Regions from separate parts of the Microbulbifer elongatus genome, predicted to be linked through region 3. Evidence: predicted binding sites of a transcription regulator. Region 3 holds the regulator's gene; each other region holds the start of a gene.

Region 1 (4,895 bases), 1.9 Mb from region 3:
TAAAGGTGGTCGACACCATAAAAAAGATCAGCAACAGGAATACCACATCAATCAGTGGTGTGAGGTTGACCCCATCCTGCTCTTGGCTTTGACGACGGAATTGCATCGAGCGCTCCTGAATGTCTGGCGATGGGCTCAGGCGGCTTCGATACGGCGGTCGCTGTGCAGCGCGTCCACCAGTTTGACGGACTCCTGCTCCATGGTGACCACGATGCTGTCCAGGCGGCGCTGGAAGTAACGGTGTGCCATCAGTGCGGGAATCGCCACGCTCAGGCCCGCTGCCGTGGTGATCAGAGCCTGAGAGATCCCCCCGGCAAGAACACCCGCGTTACCCGTACCCTCCAGCATGATGGCGGTAAACACCTGGATCATACCGACCACAGTACCCAGCAGACCGATCAACGGCGCCACAGCGGCGATGGTGCCCAGCACGTTCAGGAAGCGCTCCAGTTCGTGTACCACCTCGCTGGCGGCCTCCTGAATACTGTCCTTCATGACATCGCGGCCGTGTTTTGAGTTGGCCAGACCTGCCGCGAAGATACGGCCCAGAGGGCTGGAATCCCGCAGCTCTTTGATCTTTTCTGTGGTCAGCTGATTATTGCGCAGGCTGCCCCACACTTCCCCCAGCAGGGTCCGCGGGGCGATCTTGCGCTCATTGAGGGTCCACAGGCGCTCGATAAAGATAGCGATAACGGCAACGGAACAAAGCAGGATTGGCAGCATCAGCCAGCCGCCGGATTTGATGATTTCTAACACGTTTGTGCCCCAGACTGCGTACGGGATTCTTATGGTTTATCAAGGGTTGTACAGAAGTATCCATCGCAACCCCGGTGCCTGGCCGAGCCATCCGGCACCACAGCGCCAAACTCTACCACAGCTCTGGGCGACGGCTAAGTGCCTGATTGTTATCTTTTTTGTTGCTGTGATGCCGATACCAAAAGCGGCCGCCATCACGCGCGCGCGCGATTTCCGGCGCGCCACCCCCCTCCCAGCGAAACTGAATGGCCCCATCATCCGCAGTGTTGAACAGGGTCGCGCCCGCGTCCCGGTATCTGGCAGACACCTCCGGGTGCGGATGGCCAAAGCGGTGCCTGTAGCCGGCACTGAACACGACACGGGCCGGCTGCGCCCATGCCACCAGCGCGGCAGAAGACGATGTACGCGAGCCGTGGTGGGGGGCGAGCAGCACATCGACGGGCGCCATGTGCGGGTACATTTCAGCCAATTGTGCTTCCACCTGACCGGGAATATCCCCCGTCAGTAGGATACGCACCTGATTCCACTGCAACAGGCCCACGCAACTGTGATCATTTTCCTCGCCATTCACTGCCGTGGAGCGCGGCCACAACCAGCGGATGGAGAGGTCGCCGTAGCTGGCGACGCGCCCGGCGACACACTGGTGGGAATCTATGTGGGTCGACAGACGCTTTGCAAGGTGACCGGGCGCCACCAGGTTCACCACCGATAACTGTTCCAGCACCCCGCGCAGTCCACCGGCATGATCCCGGTCCCCGTGGCTGACAATCACTGCATCCACCAGCTGGCGCCCCTGCGCCTGAAGGTAAGGAGCGACAATGCTCCCCCCCGCACTCCAGCCACTGGCGGTACTCGCGCCGGTATCGAAGATGAGGGTGCGCTCGGCCGTGGTCATCGATACCGCCAACCCCTGCCCTACATCCAGAACGGTCAGCTCAAACGAATCTGGCAGCGGCCGCTGCCAGCCAGTGCCTCCCAGCGCAACCACCGGAACCAGCAGCCAGCCCAACCCTCGCCCGGGGATACCCCGGGGCATGATCAGCAGCAGCCCGGCAAACGCGAGCAACAACAGTACCCAGCCCCCGGGCACCGGCAGCCCATGCCAACCGGGTGCCAACTGATTGGTGGTTTCGAGAAAGCGCAGCAGCCAGCCCAGCTGCAGATCTGCAAGGGTCCACAGGCTACTCGTCAGGGGCGCGAACGGGCACAGCGCACCCAATAGTATCAGCGGCAAAATGGTCAACCCGACCCACGGAATCGCGATCAGGTTCACGGCGAGTCCGGTGAGGCTTACGCCGTGAAAAATCAGCACTGAGGGGACCAGCAAACCGATCATAATGGCCCACTGGCTGCGCACCGCGTTTAACAACCAGCCCCCCACTGGCGCCGCGACCTCATCCACCGCCGCAGCCCCTACCCGCCCCTGAAAACGCAACAACAGGGCGGCGACGGCGACAAACGACAGCCAGAACCCCGCATTCAATACCGCCAGGGGCTGCCAGAACAGGATGCCACAGAGCGCAAGAGCCAACCCCAGCTGCCCATCGAACCGCCGCCGCAGCACCACAGCCGCCAGCGCGACCAGCGACATCAACAGTGCCCGCTGGGCAGACAGGGGGGCACCGCTGATCAGGGTGTAGGACAGCGCCCCGAGCGCACCCGCAGCGCCGGCCAGATACAGCGGGTTTCCGGACCACCGCCCGCCGAATACCCCCACGGAACGTCCGAATATACCGCCCAGCACAAAGAAGCAGCCGGCAACCATCCCCACATGCAGCCCGGAAATCGCCAGAAGATGTGCCGTTCCGGTGCTCTGCAGCAGCCTGCGCGTTTTCTCCGAGATACCACCACGGTCGCCGAGAAGCAGTGCGCTCAGCAGCGGTGCCTGAGGATACCGCGGCTGCCCCGACACCTCTGCCTTCAACTGGCGACGCAAGCCCTCCCGCAGGCGATCGATGCCATGGCCACTCGCCATAAGCGCCGGCTGCAGATCGCGATCGCGTACATACCCCGTGGCAAAAACCCCCTGCTCCAGTAACCAGGCCGCGTAGTCAAAGGTGTGAGGGTTGATACTGCCGCGCGGTTCCTTCACCCGCACCCGCATCCGCCAGCGACTGCCCGCCTGCAGGCGCTCGGCCTCCGCCGGGGTCATGCGGTACCAACCAAGCTGCAGCGTGCGATCGACAAAGCGGGCGTCTGCCCCGTCGATAACACGGGCGCGGAAACGGGCGTCGAGATAGCCGTTGGCGGACAGTGACGGTCTGCCGAAAAAAGAGACAGCCGGTGCACTTTGCGGCAAGGACACCACTTCCAGCACCAGAGTGTGATCAGTGCCGTGCAACTGCGGTGGAAGGCGCTGCTCCAGCGCCTGGTGATTGCACCAGAGTGCCCAAAAGGTACCAAGGAGGAACGACAGAGACAGTCCGGCCCAGCAGCCCGCTGCGCGACGCCAGACACCGGTCACGGTCAACAGCAAAGTGGCGCCGAGCAGGCACAGCAGTATTGTGCCGGCCACTTCCCGGCTTCCCGGTAAAACAGGCCAGAAGGCCACCTGCCCAATACCTGCGGCACAGATCCATAGGCCCGGCAATATTTTCGGGCGGCCGCCTGACTTAGCCCCTATCACTGGCATACCCGCGCCACCCATGCGCCATACAAGCTCTCCTGCTCATACCCTCTATCCCTGAGAAAAAGCCCCTCACTCAGCCCGGTTTACCTGACACACCTGTCAGAGCTGAAGCGGCCGCGTAACAATTTATTCACTTTATCTTCATCTTTCACATGTTTGTAACATTTCCGCAGCAAACTGCGCGCAACTCAAGAACACACAGCGTTCATTTTTAACAAACATTACGAGAGCCCCCATGAAAAAGACCGCCATGTCGCTCGCGCTGGTTGCAGTACTTCCCTCTTTCGCCAACGCGGAAATCTTTGGCTTTTACGGTAAAGCCAACGCGTCCTTTCAGTCCAACGACGAAGGTGACGGCGCAACGACCGACGTAAAAAGCAATGCCTCTCGCCTCGGTGTAAAAGGCGAGCTGCCCCTGGACAGTGGTATCAAGGGCATCTACAAAATGGAATACCAGGTCAACATGGATGGCGAAGGTGACACCTTCACTCAACGCAATATTTTTGCCGGGCTCGAAGGCGGCTTCGGCCAGGTCATCGGCGGTAAATTCGATACGCCGTTGAAGATTGCACAGAAGAAAGTAGATCTGTTCAACGACCTGGAAGGCGATATTAAAAGCCTGATCACCAAAAGCGACAACCGCGAATCCAACAATCTGCAATACACCACCCCATCCTTTGGTGGCTTCCATGTAGCGGCAGCTTACATCAGCAACAAGGACGCAGAAATTCTGGACGACGAGGGCGCACTGATCGACACCCGCGACAACGGTACTTCCGTTGCATTTGCGTACGATAACAACGGTGTCTACCTGGCCTACGCCTATGACATGGATGTAGAGGCCAATGACTGGAATGTTGCGCGTATGGTTGCGCAGTACAACTTTGGTAATGTGCAGGTCGGCGGGCTTTACGAAGAGCAGGAAAGAGCAGACAACAGTAAGCAGGACGGATGGATGACCTCTGTCGCTTACAAAATCAATAACTGGACCGCGAAGGCACAGTACGGCCAGTCTGATATCGTAAAGACCGATGGCGAAACATTCAGCCTTGGACTGGACTACAAGCTGTCCAAAGCTGCCAAGGTATTTACTTTCTACACCGATGAAACTGCCGCAGATAATTATGCGCGCAGCTACGTAGGCGTAGGCACAGAGTTCAAATTCTAATTCAGCAATCAGGCATGTTGTGAGGCGCCATACCGCTTCCATGCCCACCGCCACGCAAAAGGGGTACTACCGACCGGTAGTGCCCCTTTTGTTGCGTTCCAACTGAAGAATAGCGCGTCACGCAACCGGGGACACCGGGGTTACACCGGTATCGGTCGGGCACATTCCGCCGGCTGTGCTAGGATCGGAGATTCTGAAAATAAAAAGGTCTCCTACCATCATGCATCGCACAAAAATCGCACTGATTTTCGCATCCGCACTTCTGGTAGCCTGCAGCAAGGGCACCGATCCTGTATCCCCGCAGACCTCCGCCACCAGCGAAGCTTCTCCGGAGTCGGCTCA
Region 2 (4,895 bases), 620 kb from region 3:
GGTCTGGGTACGGTAGAAGAAGCCCAGGTAGCCGCGTACCTTCAGGTTGCCGTTTTCTTCCCACATCTTGCAGTCATAGACTTTGCCCTTGGCCGGGTCGAGAATCTGACCGCCTTCGTACACATTGCCTTTTTTCACCATATCGGTGATCACATTCATGCCGACAATTTTCTTGCCCTTGTTGGGGCCCGGGCAGGCTTCACAGACGGTGTCATCCGGCTTCATCAGCAGGTCCACCACCTTGCCGTAGTATTTGCCACCCTGTTCGTAGATTTCCACCACCGACTTTTTCTGGCCGGTTTCATCGTCAATGGTGGTCCAGCGACCGACCACGTCGGCAAAGGCCAGCTGGGTGGAGAGAAGCAGGGCGCTAACAGCAGTAATCAGTGTCTTCATGGGGAGATCCATCGCTATTGATCGGAGTGTGACCATAACATTTTTTGTGGTCACATCAGCATTGGGACTTCAACTTTAGTGTAGATGTTCCGGCTTGCCATGGGTGATGAGTACTTCTTCCCGACAGCGCACCACACAACGGAACAGTGCACGGAAAAACCGTGTGTAGTCCACCTTGCCCGCTTCCATGGTCTCCCGGGCGACGGGCTCACTACTGCCCGCGATACTGAGGGCGCGGGTGCTACGAATACCGAGTGCGGTGAGGGCTTCGCCGGCGAGATACTCGCGGATGGTGGAACGCAGAACGGCGCGCCCATCCCCGAAACGGGAATAGGGGGGTTTGCCTGCGCCTTTCAGGTGTAGCCCAGCGTTCACCGCCGTGGGGGCGCCGAGTTCCGGACCCAGGTCAGCGTAGTGGTGGTGCAGGTGCAACCTGCTCAGCGGGGTCCCTGTCGTCACGGGGAACTCAGGGTCAGTTTGATGTTTTTGCTTTCCCAGCAATCGATTTCCATATACAGCAGGTCCTCGATAGCGGGAAACTGATACAGCCAGTCGCCAGGTGCCTGTAGCCGGTAACCGGGCCCTTCCGCAGACAGGTGCAGGCCATCAATGGCCCGGTCCACGTGATCCCTGTGCACGATGCAAGCCAGACGCAGGCACAGGAGCAGGTCGTTATTGGGGTGAAATCCGTAGTGCTCCTGTACGGATTTGATGTCGCCGCGTTGGTTGCGCACCAGGTAGGCGAGATTTTCCTGTTCGCTTTTGCTGAAGCCCGCCATATCCGCGTGTTCGATCATGTAGGCACCCAGTTTGCGGAAGCTGCTGTGGGACAGCGACAGTCCGATCTCGTGCAGATCTGCGGCCCACTGCAGCAGGCGACGCTGGCCGAGCAACGCATGTGGGTTGAGCTGGCCAAAAAATTGCAACGCGGTATGAGCCACACGCCTTGCCTGCTCGCGATCGATTTCACCGCGCTCCATCAGGTTGGCGACGGTGTCCGCGCGGCGATCGCCACCGGCGGCGCGACCGGCGAGGTCGTGCACGATCCCCTCGCGGATCGCATAGGGAGAGATGTGCATTTCCTGAATATCCAGTTCACGGAAAATGCCATGCAGGATGGCGAGGCCGGCGGCAAACACGGGGCGGCGCTCCGGGTCGAGATGGGGCAGCTCGATCGCGTCAACGGTTTTGAAGCGTGCGACCTTGTCCGCCAGGGCGTCAATATCCTCCCGCAGAATCGGCAGCAGCTCGCCATCGTTGAGTACCCGGGCGACCGATTTGACGGTACCGGATGCTCCCACCACCAGTGCGTCGTCCGCCATGTGTTGTAGTTCCTGCAGCTCTGCCTGGGCTGCGCGTCGGGCGCGCACAAAGTTGTTGTGTTTGCCGTTGTCGATTTTGCCACTGTCAAAAAAACGCCGGTTAAACGCCACACAACCCATGCCGACACTCTGCAGCTGTCGCGGCGTTTCTAGACCGCGTACCAGTTCGGTGGAACCGCCGCCAATGTCGATGACGCAGCGCAACCGCGTGGGGCCTACTGCCGCCGCCATCACACCGGAGTAGATCAGGCGCGCTTCCTCAATGCCGGAAATAATCTCGATGGGGGCACCGAGGATGGCCTCGGCGGATTCGAGGAAACCATCGGCGCGGGTGCTGGCCGCACGCAGGGTGTTGGTGCCAACGACGCGCACACTGTCGAGGGGCAGATCCTGGATGACCGGTGCGAAACGCCGCAGGGCCTCCAGTGCGCGCTCGGCGACCACGGGATCGAGATTGCGCTCGGCGTCCAACCCCTCCGCCAGTCTTACCATGGCGCGGTCTGTGTGCAGGCGCACCATGCGCTGATCGCGAAATTCTGCCAGCAACAGGTGGAAGCTGTTGGATCCAAGATCCAGTGCGGCGTAGCGTTCGTTCGGACCTTCCTGCGCAGTGGCGGTTGTGGGCTCTGTTGTCATGGTTTTCGTTGTCAAATCACTGTAACAAAAATGTAGCAAAATGTGCCGTTCTGAACTATGGATTCAATGGACGTTCACACAATTGAAACCGAATAAATACGCGCTGCCGGTAGGCTTGACCGCCAAAGCACACGGCAGCGCTGATGCGCCCTCCACCGAAACAGCAGTAGAGAGTATGGCAAACGATATTCCGGTCTATCCCAAAGAACTCAGCTGGTTGTCTTTTAACGCCCGCGTACTGCAGGAGGTGGAAGACGAGAGCGTGCCCATGATCGAGCGGGTACGTTTCCTGGGCATCTTCTCCAACAATCTGGACGAATTCTACCGGGTTCGGGTCGCCGATGTCCGCCGCCTCGCCACTTTTACCAAGGGCAGTAAAAAGAAAGAGGAATTTTCTGAGCTGCTGGGCAATATCAACGAGAAGGTATTGCGGCTGCAGGCGCGCTTCGGTAATGCCTACACCAAGGTGCTTAAAGATCTGGGCAAGCACAATATCCATCTGATCAATGAGCGCCAGCTAACCGATGGTCAGCGCGAGTATGTGGAAGAGTATTTCCATCGGGAGGTGTTGCCGGAGCTCGAACCCTTTTTCATCGACGACCGGGACACCATGCCGTTGCTGAATGAAGCGAGTATTTACTTCGGAATTTATCTGGAGCTTGAAGACGGTAGTCTGCGCTTTGCCGCCTTGGAAATTCCGACGGATATTCTGCCCCGTTTCATCGCCATTCCCCACCGGGAAAAAAAGCACGAGAAAGTGTATATCGTGCTCGACAATGTCATCCGCGCCTGTCTGGTGGATGTGTTTCGCAATGTGCTGCCCATCGAAAAGGCGGCAGCGTACACATTTAAAATCAGTCGCGATGCAGAGCTGGAACTCGGTGAGCATGTTACCCAGAACATTGTCGACCGGGTGGCCAAGTCACTCAAAAAGCGCAAGCAGGCTGAACCGGTACGCCTGGTGTATGACTCCACCATGCCGGAAGTGCTGCTGCAGCTGATCAAGAAAAAGCTCAAGATGGGCCGTTACGACAGCTATACGCCCGGCGGCCGCTACCACAACTCCAAAGACTTCATGAGCTTTCCGGCGGACAGCAAGCAACATACCTATCGCGCGATCAAGCCTTTGCCGACACTGCCGGACAGTGCCAATATTTTCGACTGGCTCAATGAGAAAGACCGGCTCTGCTATTACCCCTATCACGACTTCCGGGTAATCACCAAGTTGCTGGCCTCGGCCGCCATCGACCCCAAGGTGCGGGAGATCCGCATCAATCTGTACCGGGTGGCCAAAAATTCCCGTGTGGTGGCGGCGCTGGTCAATGCGGTGCGCAACCAGAAACAGGTGACCGCGGTGGTGGAATTACAGGCGCGCTTCGACGAGCAGGCGAATATTCACTGGTCCAACGAACTGAGCGATGCCGGGGTGGAGGTGATCTACGGGGTGCCGGGATTGAAGGTGCACTGCAAGTTGATTTCCATCGTGCGTGAAGAGAACGGGCGCGATCGTTACTACAGCCATTTTGGCACCGGAAATTTCAACGAGAGCACGGCGCGTTTTTACTGCGACTTCAGCCTGCTCACCAGCGATGGCAACCTGGGGCAGGATGCATACCAGGTATTCGACTTTATCCGGCAGCCGCATCTGCAGCCGGCGTACAGCCATATCTGGAGTTCACCCCACAGCAATCGCCCCAATATTCTGGCGGCGATCGAGCGCGAGATCGCTGCGGCGGCCGCCGGTCAAACCGCAGAGATATTCATCAAGTGTAATAATCTGGTCGACCGCGAAGTGATCGAGTACCTGTATCGGGCGAATGCCGCCGGCGTGCGGGTGCGGATCATCGTGCGCAGCATGTGTGCGCTGTTGTGTGACGAGAAGGGGCTGTCCGACCACATCAAGGTGATCAGCCTTGTGGATAAGTTCCTGGAGCACGCGCGCGTGTACGCTTTCCACAATGGTGGTGATCAGCAGGTTTACCTGTCCTCTGCGGATCTGATGACCCGCAATCTCGACCACCGGGTAGAGGTCACCTTTCCGTTATTGAGCGAAGCGCACCGGGAGACGGTGATGAATATTCTCGAGTTGCAGTGGCAGGACAATCAGAAGGCGCGGGTGCTGGATGCGGAGCAGACCAATAGCCGTATTGCCAACCGCAATAGTAAGCGCAATGTGCGTTCACAGGATGCTATTTACCGGTTCCTGAAAAAACGCGAGATTTAGTTTTTGCTAAACCCCACCAGCTTGCCATTATCAAAGGAGAATCGGTAGCGCTCACCGACTTTCAGCTGGGTTTTGCATCGGGATTCGATGGTGATACGGGGAAACTGGGGCGTGACTACCCAGGTGGAAAAATCACCTTCCGGACCGCGGCCGATCAGCCAGTAGTGATCGCCGTGGGCACAGTTGCCTTTCGCCATGCAGTTGTCGTAACCCCATACAAAAGCGCGTACATCGTACTTGGGCGGGAGGTTGGCGGCGGGGCGAAAGGGGTCTCTCGGGTCGCCGGTGATTTCGTAGAGGTCGCCAAAAGTGAGCAC
Region 3 (4,895 bases):
AGCCCCGACAGCAGCTTCAGCAACAGGGGATAAACCCCGAATGCATGGATCAGCAGCGCCAGCAGCACCACCCCGAAATACTTCGCCAGGGTCGGAATCGCATCCAGTCCCAACAGCGCAATCTTGTTCACCAACAGCGCAAACACCCCGTAAGGCGCAAACACCATCAGCACCCCCACCATCCTCAGGATGACCTCGTTCAGATCATTAAAGAACGCCGCCACCCGCTGGCCCGGCTTGCCACTGCGGGAGATTGCATAGCCCAGCAACAGCGCAAACACGATGATCTGCAGCATATTGCCTTCCGCCATCGCCATTACCGGGTTGGTGGGGAAAATATTGACCAGTACATCCGACAGCGGCGGCGACTCCTTCGCCTCGAACTGCGTATTCGTCGCCAGGTGCTCCATACCCACACCGGGCTGAATCACCAGCGCCAGCAACAGCGCCAGGGAAATCGCCACCGCCGTTGTGCACAGATACAACAGCAGCGTCTTCCCCGCCAGCACACCCACCCGGCTGCCCTCGGACAACGCACAGGCCCCGCAGATCAGCGACACCAGCACCAGCGGTACCACCATCAGCTTCAGCGATGCAATAAAGATTCGCCCGATAATGTCGAACAGGCCATTGGTGAGGTAGTTATTGATGAAGTCAGTAACCGTCGCACCCAACACCTGGCTGGAATTGAGTACATTGAACAACAGGCCAAGCAAGATCCCCGTGATCATGGCCAGTACGATTTTTTTGGTAAGCCCCATGGTCCGTCCTGTTAACGCGCACTTTGCAGTGGCAAATCATTATTTAGGTCGTAATGAATACTGAATTCGATGCGAAGGCGGTGATAGCGGTAGACCTTTGTGAGACCTTCCGCGAGAGGGACCTCGCGGAAGAGCCCCCACGGATGGGTTTACGGCGGGTCTCACAAAGGTCTACCGCTAGCGCCGCCGCCACTGAATAAATTCGAGCGAGCGAATGCGCCACTATATCTACCCCACCCCGAACGGGCAAAGCGAGTTCCCCTCGTGCCTGCCTCAGGTACAATGCGGTTAATTCAAACCAGCATAACCCCGCGCGGAGTCTGCGTTGTACCACTCCCCCTTTGAGGCCATCGGCGACTGGCACCCACAACCCCTCGAAAGCCTGCACGGCCACACCCCGCCGGATCACCTCCTGCCCTGGCTGCAGCACCCCGGATCCCTCACCGCCGCCCTCAAACATCTGAGCCACGGCGAGTTTAGCGTACAAATACTCCACCAGGGCTGGCACACCCCGAACCTCGAAGAGCGCCGCGCCCTCAACCTCAAGGAACGCACCCGCGCCCTCATCCGCGAAGTCCTCCTCTACGGCAATAGCGAACAACCCTGGGTCTACGCCCGCAGCGTCCTCCCCGAGCGCACCCTCGCCGGCAAATCCCGCTACCTGCGCAGCCTCGACAACCGTCCCCTCGGCGAACTCCTGTTCAGCCAGCCGGACATCCGCCGTGGCCCCATCGTCCTCAACCAGCTCAAACGCAACCCCCAGTGCCAGCTGGCCGAGCTGAACCAGAGCGACACCCGCGCCTGGGGCCGCCGCTCCACCTTCTGGCTGCACGACAAACCCCTGCTGGTTGCAGAGACCTTCCTCAGCGGGTTCAATCCCCACAAACCGCCACTCACCTGAATCCGCAAGGAAAGAATACGGGAAACACCATGCAAGCCATTCGCCAACAGCTTCAACAGCGATTCGCGCAGCACTGGCCCAGTGTGCAGCCCTACTGGCAACTGGCACGGCTCGACAGGCCCATTGGTTCCCTGCTGCTGCTCTGGCCCACCTGGGCCGCCCTGTGGATCGCCGCTGAAGGCTGGCCCGGGCTGCACCTGTTTGTGGTGTTTACTCTCGGTGTGATTCTGACCCGCGCCGCCGGCTGCGCCATCAACGACTTTGCCGACCGCAATATCGACGGCCATGTAAAGCGCACCAACCAGCGCCCCTTGGCCACCGGCGCCGCCACCCCCAGAGGTGCGATTATTCTGTTCGCCAGCCTGATGCTGCTGGCGTTCCTGCTGGTCCTCACCACCAACAGACTCACCGTTCTGTTATCGCTACCCGCACTGGCGCTCGCCTTCTGTTACCCCTTCGCCAAGCGCTATACCCACCTGCCACAGGTGGTACTGGGGTCAGCGTTCAGCATGGGTATTCCCATGGCCTTTGCCGCAGTCACCAATCAAGTGCCGGCGGTGGCCTGGGTACTGTTTACCGCGAACCTTCTGTGGACCGTGGCCTACGATACCTTCTACGCCATGGTGGACCGGGATGACGACCTGAAGATCGGGGTGAAATCCACCGCCATTCTGTTCGGAGACATGGACCGGGTGATGACCGGCTGCCTGCAGGGCATGGTGATCCTCGCTCTGTTGATGCTCGGAGGGCGCGCGGATATGGGCCCTCTGTATTACGGCGGTGTTGCGGTCGCTGCCGGGCTGTTTTGCTACCAGCAGTGGCTGATTCGCGAACGGCAACGAGAAGCCTGCTTCAGGGCCTTCCTGAACAACAACTGGGTCGGAATGGCGATTTTCCTGGGTATTTTTTCTCATTATCTGTGGAACTAGGCGCACGGAGCGCCGTGCAGGCCAGGCTTCCCGTACGGCTGTCATATTTTTGTCACCAAAGTGACGTTAAATGGCCACTCTAGAATAGTCAGTTAAGTGACAAACACTTCAGTTAGGGTATGGCAGGCCGATGCACAGCAAAACGATCCTCATAGTCGACGACGAAGCCCCGGTGCGGGATATGTTACGGGTGGCACTGGAGATGGCGGATTATCGTTGTCTCGAGGCGGAAAACGCTCAGGCGGCCCACGCGCTGGTAATCGATGAGAAACCGGATCTGATTCTGCTGGACTGGATGCTGCCGGATGTTTCCGGTGTGGAGCTGGCCCGCCGCCTGAAGCGGGATGAACTGACCTCTTCCCTGCCTATCATTATGCTCACCGCCAAGGGTGAGGAAGACCACAAGATCAAGGGTCTCGAGACCGGTGCGGACGATTACATTACCAAGCCGTTTTCACCCCGCGAACTGGTTGCACGCCTGAAGGCGGTGTTGCGCCGCGCGGGCCCGAGCACGCCGGAGGAGCCGCTGACGGCGGGTGGCCTGGTGCTGGATCCGATCAGCCACCGGGTGACCATCAATGGCAATCCGGTTGATATGGGGCCAACGGAGTTCCGCCTGCTGACGTTTTTCCTGAGCCATCAGGAGCGCGCTTATACCCGTACCCAGTTGCTGGACCACGTGTGGGGTGGCAACGTGTATGTGGAAGAGCGCACCGTGGATGTTCACATTCGCCGCCTGCGCAAGGCCCTTACTGTGGATGGCCACGAGCGCTACATCCAGACCGTGCGCGGCACCGGCTACCGCTTTTCTGTACAGACCGCTGAAAGGGTGTAACCTACACCCAAGAATTGTAGAGGGCTCCGTAGCGGGTCCTGTGGCGGTCGAGCACCGGGTAAGGGTTTTTGAAACCGCTGTAAATACGTCCCTGTACGCTGCGTCGGCGACGTCCATGTCGCCGACGCTTTCAAAAACCCTTACCCGGCACTCGACCTTCGCTTTGAACCTCGGTAGTTTTTCAAATATCAGGTTTACCTACCCCAAATAGATGGCCGAACCATCATGCTCGATCGCAGTATTGGCGAGTTATCCCGCTTTATCATTATCGCCCTGGGCACCACCATTCTTGGTTTTGCCAGCGGCCACTGGTGGCTGGCACTGTGCGCCGGTCTGGCCGCCTATGTTTTCTGGCTGCTGTGGCAGCAGAATCAATTTGACCGCTGGCTCGCCAACGGCCGTCGTGGCCCGGCGCCAACCAATTTTGGCGTGTGGGGAGATATCACCGACGATTTCTACCGCATGCAGCGCCGCCACCGCCGAGAAAAGCAGAAGCTGCACGCAATGCTGCGGCGGGTGCAGGACAGTACCAGTGCACTGCGCGAGGGTATCGTGGCGCTGGAGGATGAGGGCAACCTGGCCTGGTGGAACCCGGCGGCGGGGCAGATGCTGCGCCTGCAGGGGGACGACGCGGGTCAGCCGCTGGTCAATTTCGTACGTGATCCGCGCTTTGTGGAGCATATGTATGAGCGCATGGGCGGCGGTAAGGAGACCAACCCGCAACCGATTACCCTGCCGGCGCCGGGAGATGATACGCGCATTCTGCAGATGGAGGTGACGCGCTTCGGTCAGGATGAAGCGCTGGTGATCGTGCGGGATATTACCCGGCTGCATAATCTGGAGCAGATGCGTCGGGATTTTGTCGCCAACGTATCCCACGAGCTGCGCACGCCACTGACGGTGATCGCCGGCTATCTGGAGACACTGCAGGCCAGCGGCCAGGCGCCGCGGAATTGGGAGCGGCCTTTGGGGCAGATGAGTGACCAGACGGTGCGCATGACCAGCCTGGTCAACGACCTGTTGCTGCTGGCGCGGCTGGAGACATCCGAGCGCGACAGCGGACGAGATCGGGTTTCCGTGCGGGAGCTGATGGAACGGGTGGCCGGGGAGGCGCGTTCACTGAGTGGTGAGCGCCATGAAATTTCCGTGGCCTGTGAAGAAGACTGTACGATTACCGGTGATGCCGGTGAACTGCACAGCGCCTTTGCCAACCTAGCGTTCAACGCGGTGAAGTACAGTCCGGACGGCGGCCCGATCGAGATGCGCTGGCATACCGATGGCAACGGCGGGCATTTCTCCGTAAAAGATGCGGGTATCGGTATCGATCCCATGCATATTCCCCGCCTGACCGAACGCTTTTACCGGGTGGATGCCGGCCGCTCCCGGGAAAGTGGCGGCACCGGCCTGGGCCTCGCCATCGTCAAACACGTGTTACTGCGCCACAGCGCCAATATGACGGTGACCAGTGT

The links. Region 3 encodes PhoB, which activates phosphate uptake and scavenging genes when phosphate is short. Its sites were predicted from a motif close to TGTCATAAANNTGTAACA; they were not measured.
Region 1: the regulator PhoB is predicted to act here: its motif matches at 3,532-3,549, upstream of LRR79_RS11065 (porin).
Region 2: the regulator PhoB is predicted to act here: its motif matches at 2,364-2,381, upstream of ppk1 (polyphosphate kinase 1).

Annotation. Positions count from the first base shown of each region.
Region 1 is NZ_CP088953.1:2,706,623-2,711,517, reverse strand. Features, by position in the region: gene LRR79_RS11080 (ExbD/TolR family protein) at 1-106, opposite strand, end outside; gene LRR79_RS11075 (MotA/TolQ/ExbB proton channel family protein) at 136-756, opposite strand; gene LRR79_RS11070 (DNA internalization-related competence protein ComEC/Rec2) at 869-3,271, opposite strand; gene LRR79_RS11065 (porin) at 3,621-4,553, shown strand; gene LRR79_RS11060 (M16 family metallopeptidase) at 4,774-4,895, shown strand, end outside.
Region 2 is NZ_CP088953.1:1,460,839-1,465,733, forward strand. Features, by position in the region: gene LRR79_RS05860 (DUF2147 domain-containing protein) at 1-396, opposite strand, end outside; gene LRR79_RS17290 (protein adenylyltransferase SelO family protein) at 472-855, opposite strand; gene LRR79_RS05870 (Ppx/GppA phosphatase family protein) at 852-2,354, opposite strand; gene ppk1 (polyphosphate kinase 1) at 2,530-4,578, shown strand; gene LRR79_RS05880 (hypothetical protein) at 4,575-4,895, opposite strand, start outside.
Region 3 is NZ_CP088953.1:837,106-842,000, reverse strand. Features, by position in the region: gene LRR79_RS03440 (dicarboxylate/amino acid:cation symporter) at 1-761, opposite strand, end outside; gene LRR79_RS03435 (chorismate--pyruvate lyase family protein) at 1,087-1,662, shown strand; gene ubiA (4-hydroxybenzoate octaprenyltransferase) at 1,692-2,591, shown strand; gene phoB (phosphate regulon transcriptional regulator PhoB) at 2,722-3,426, shown strand; gene phoR (phosphate regulon sensor histidine kinase PhoR) at 3,652-4,895, shown strand, end outside.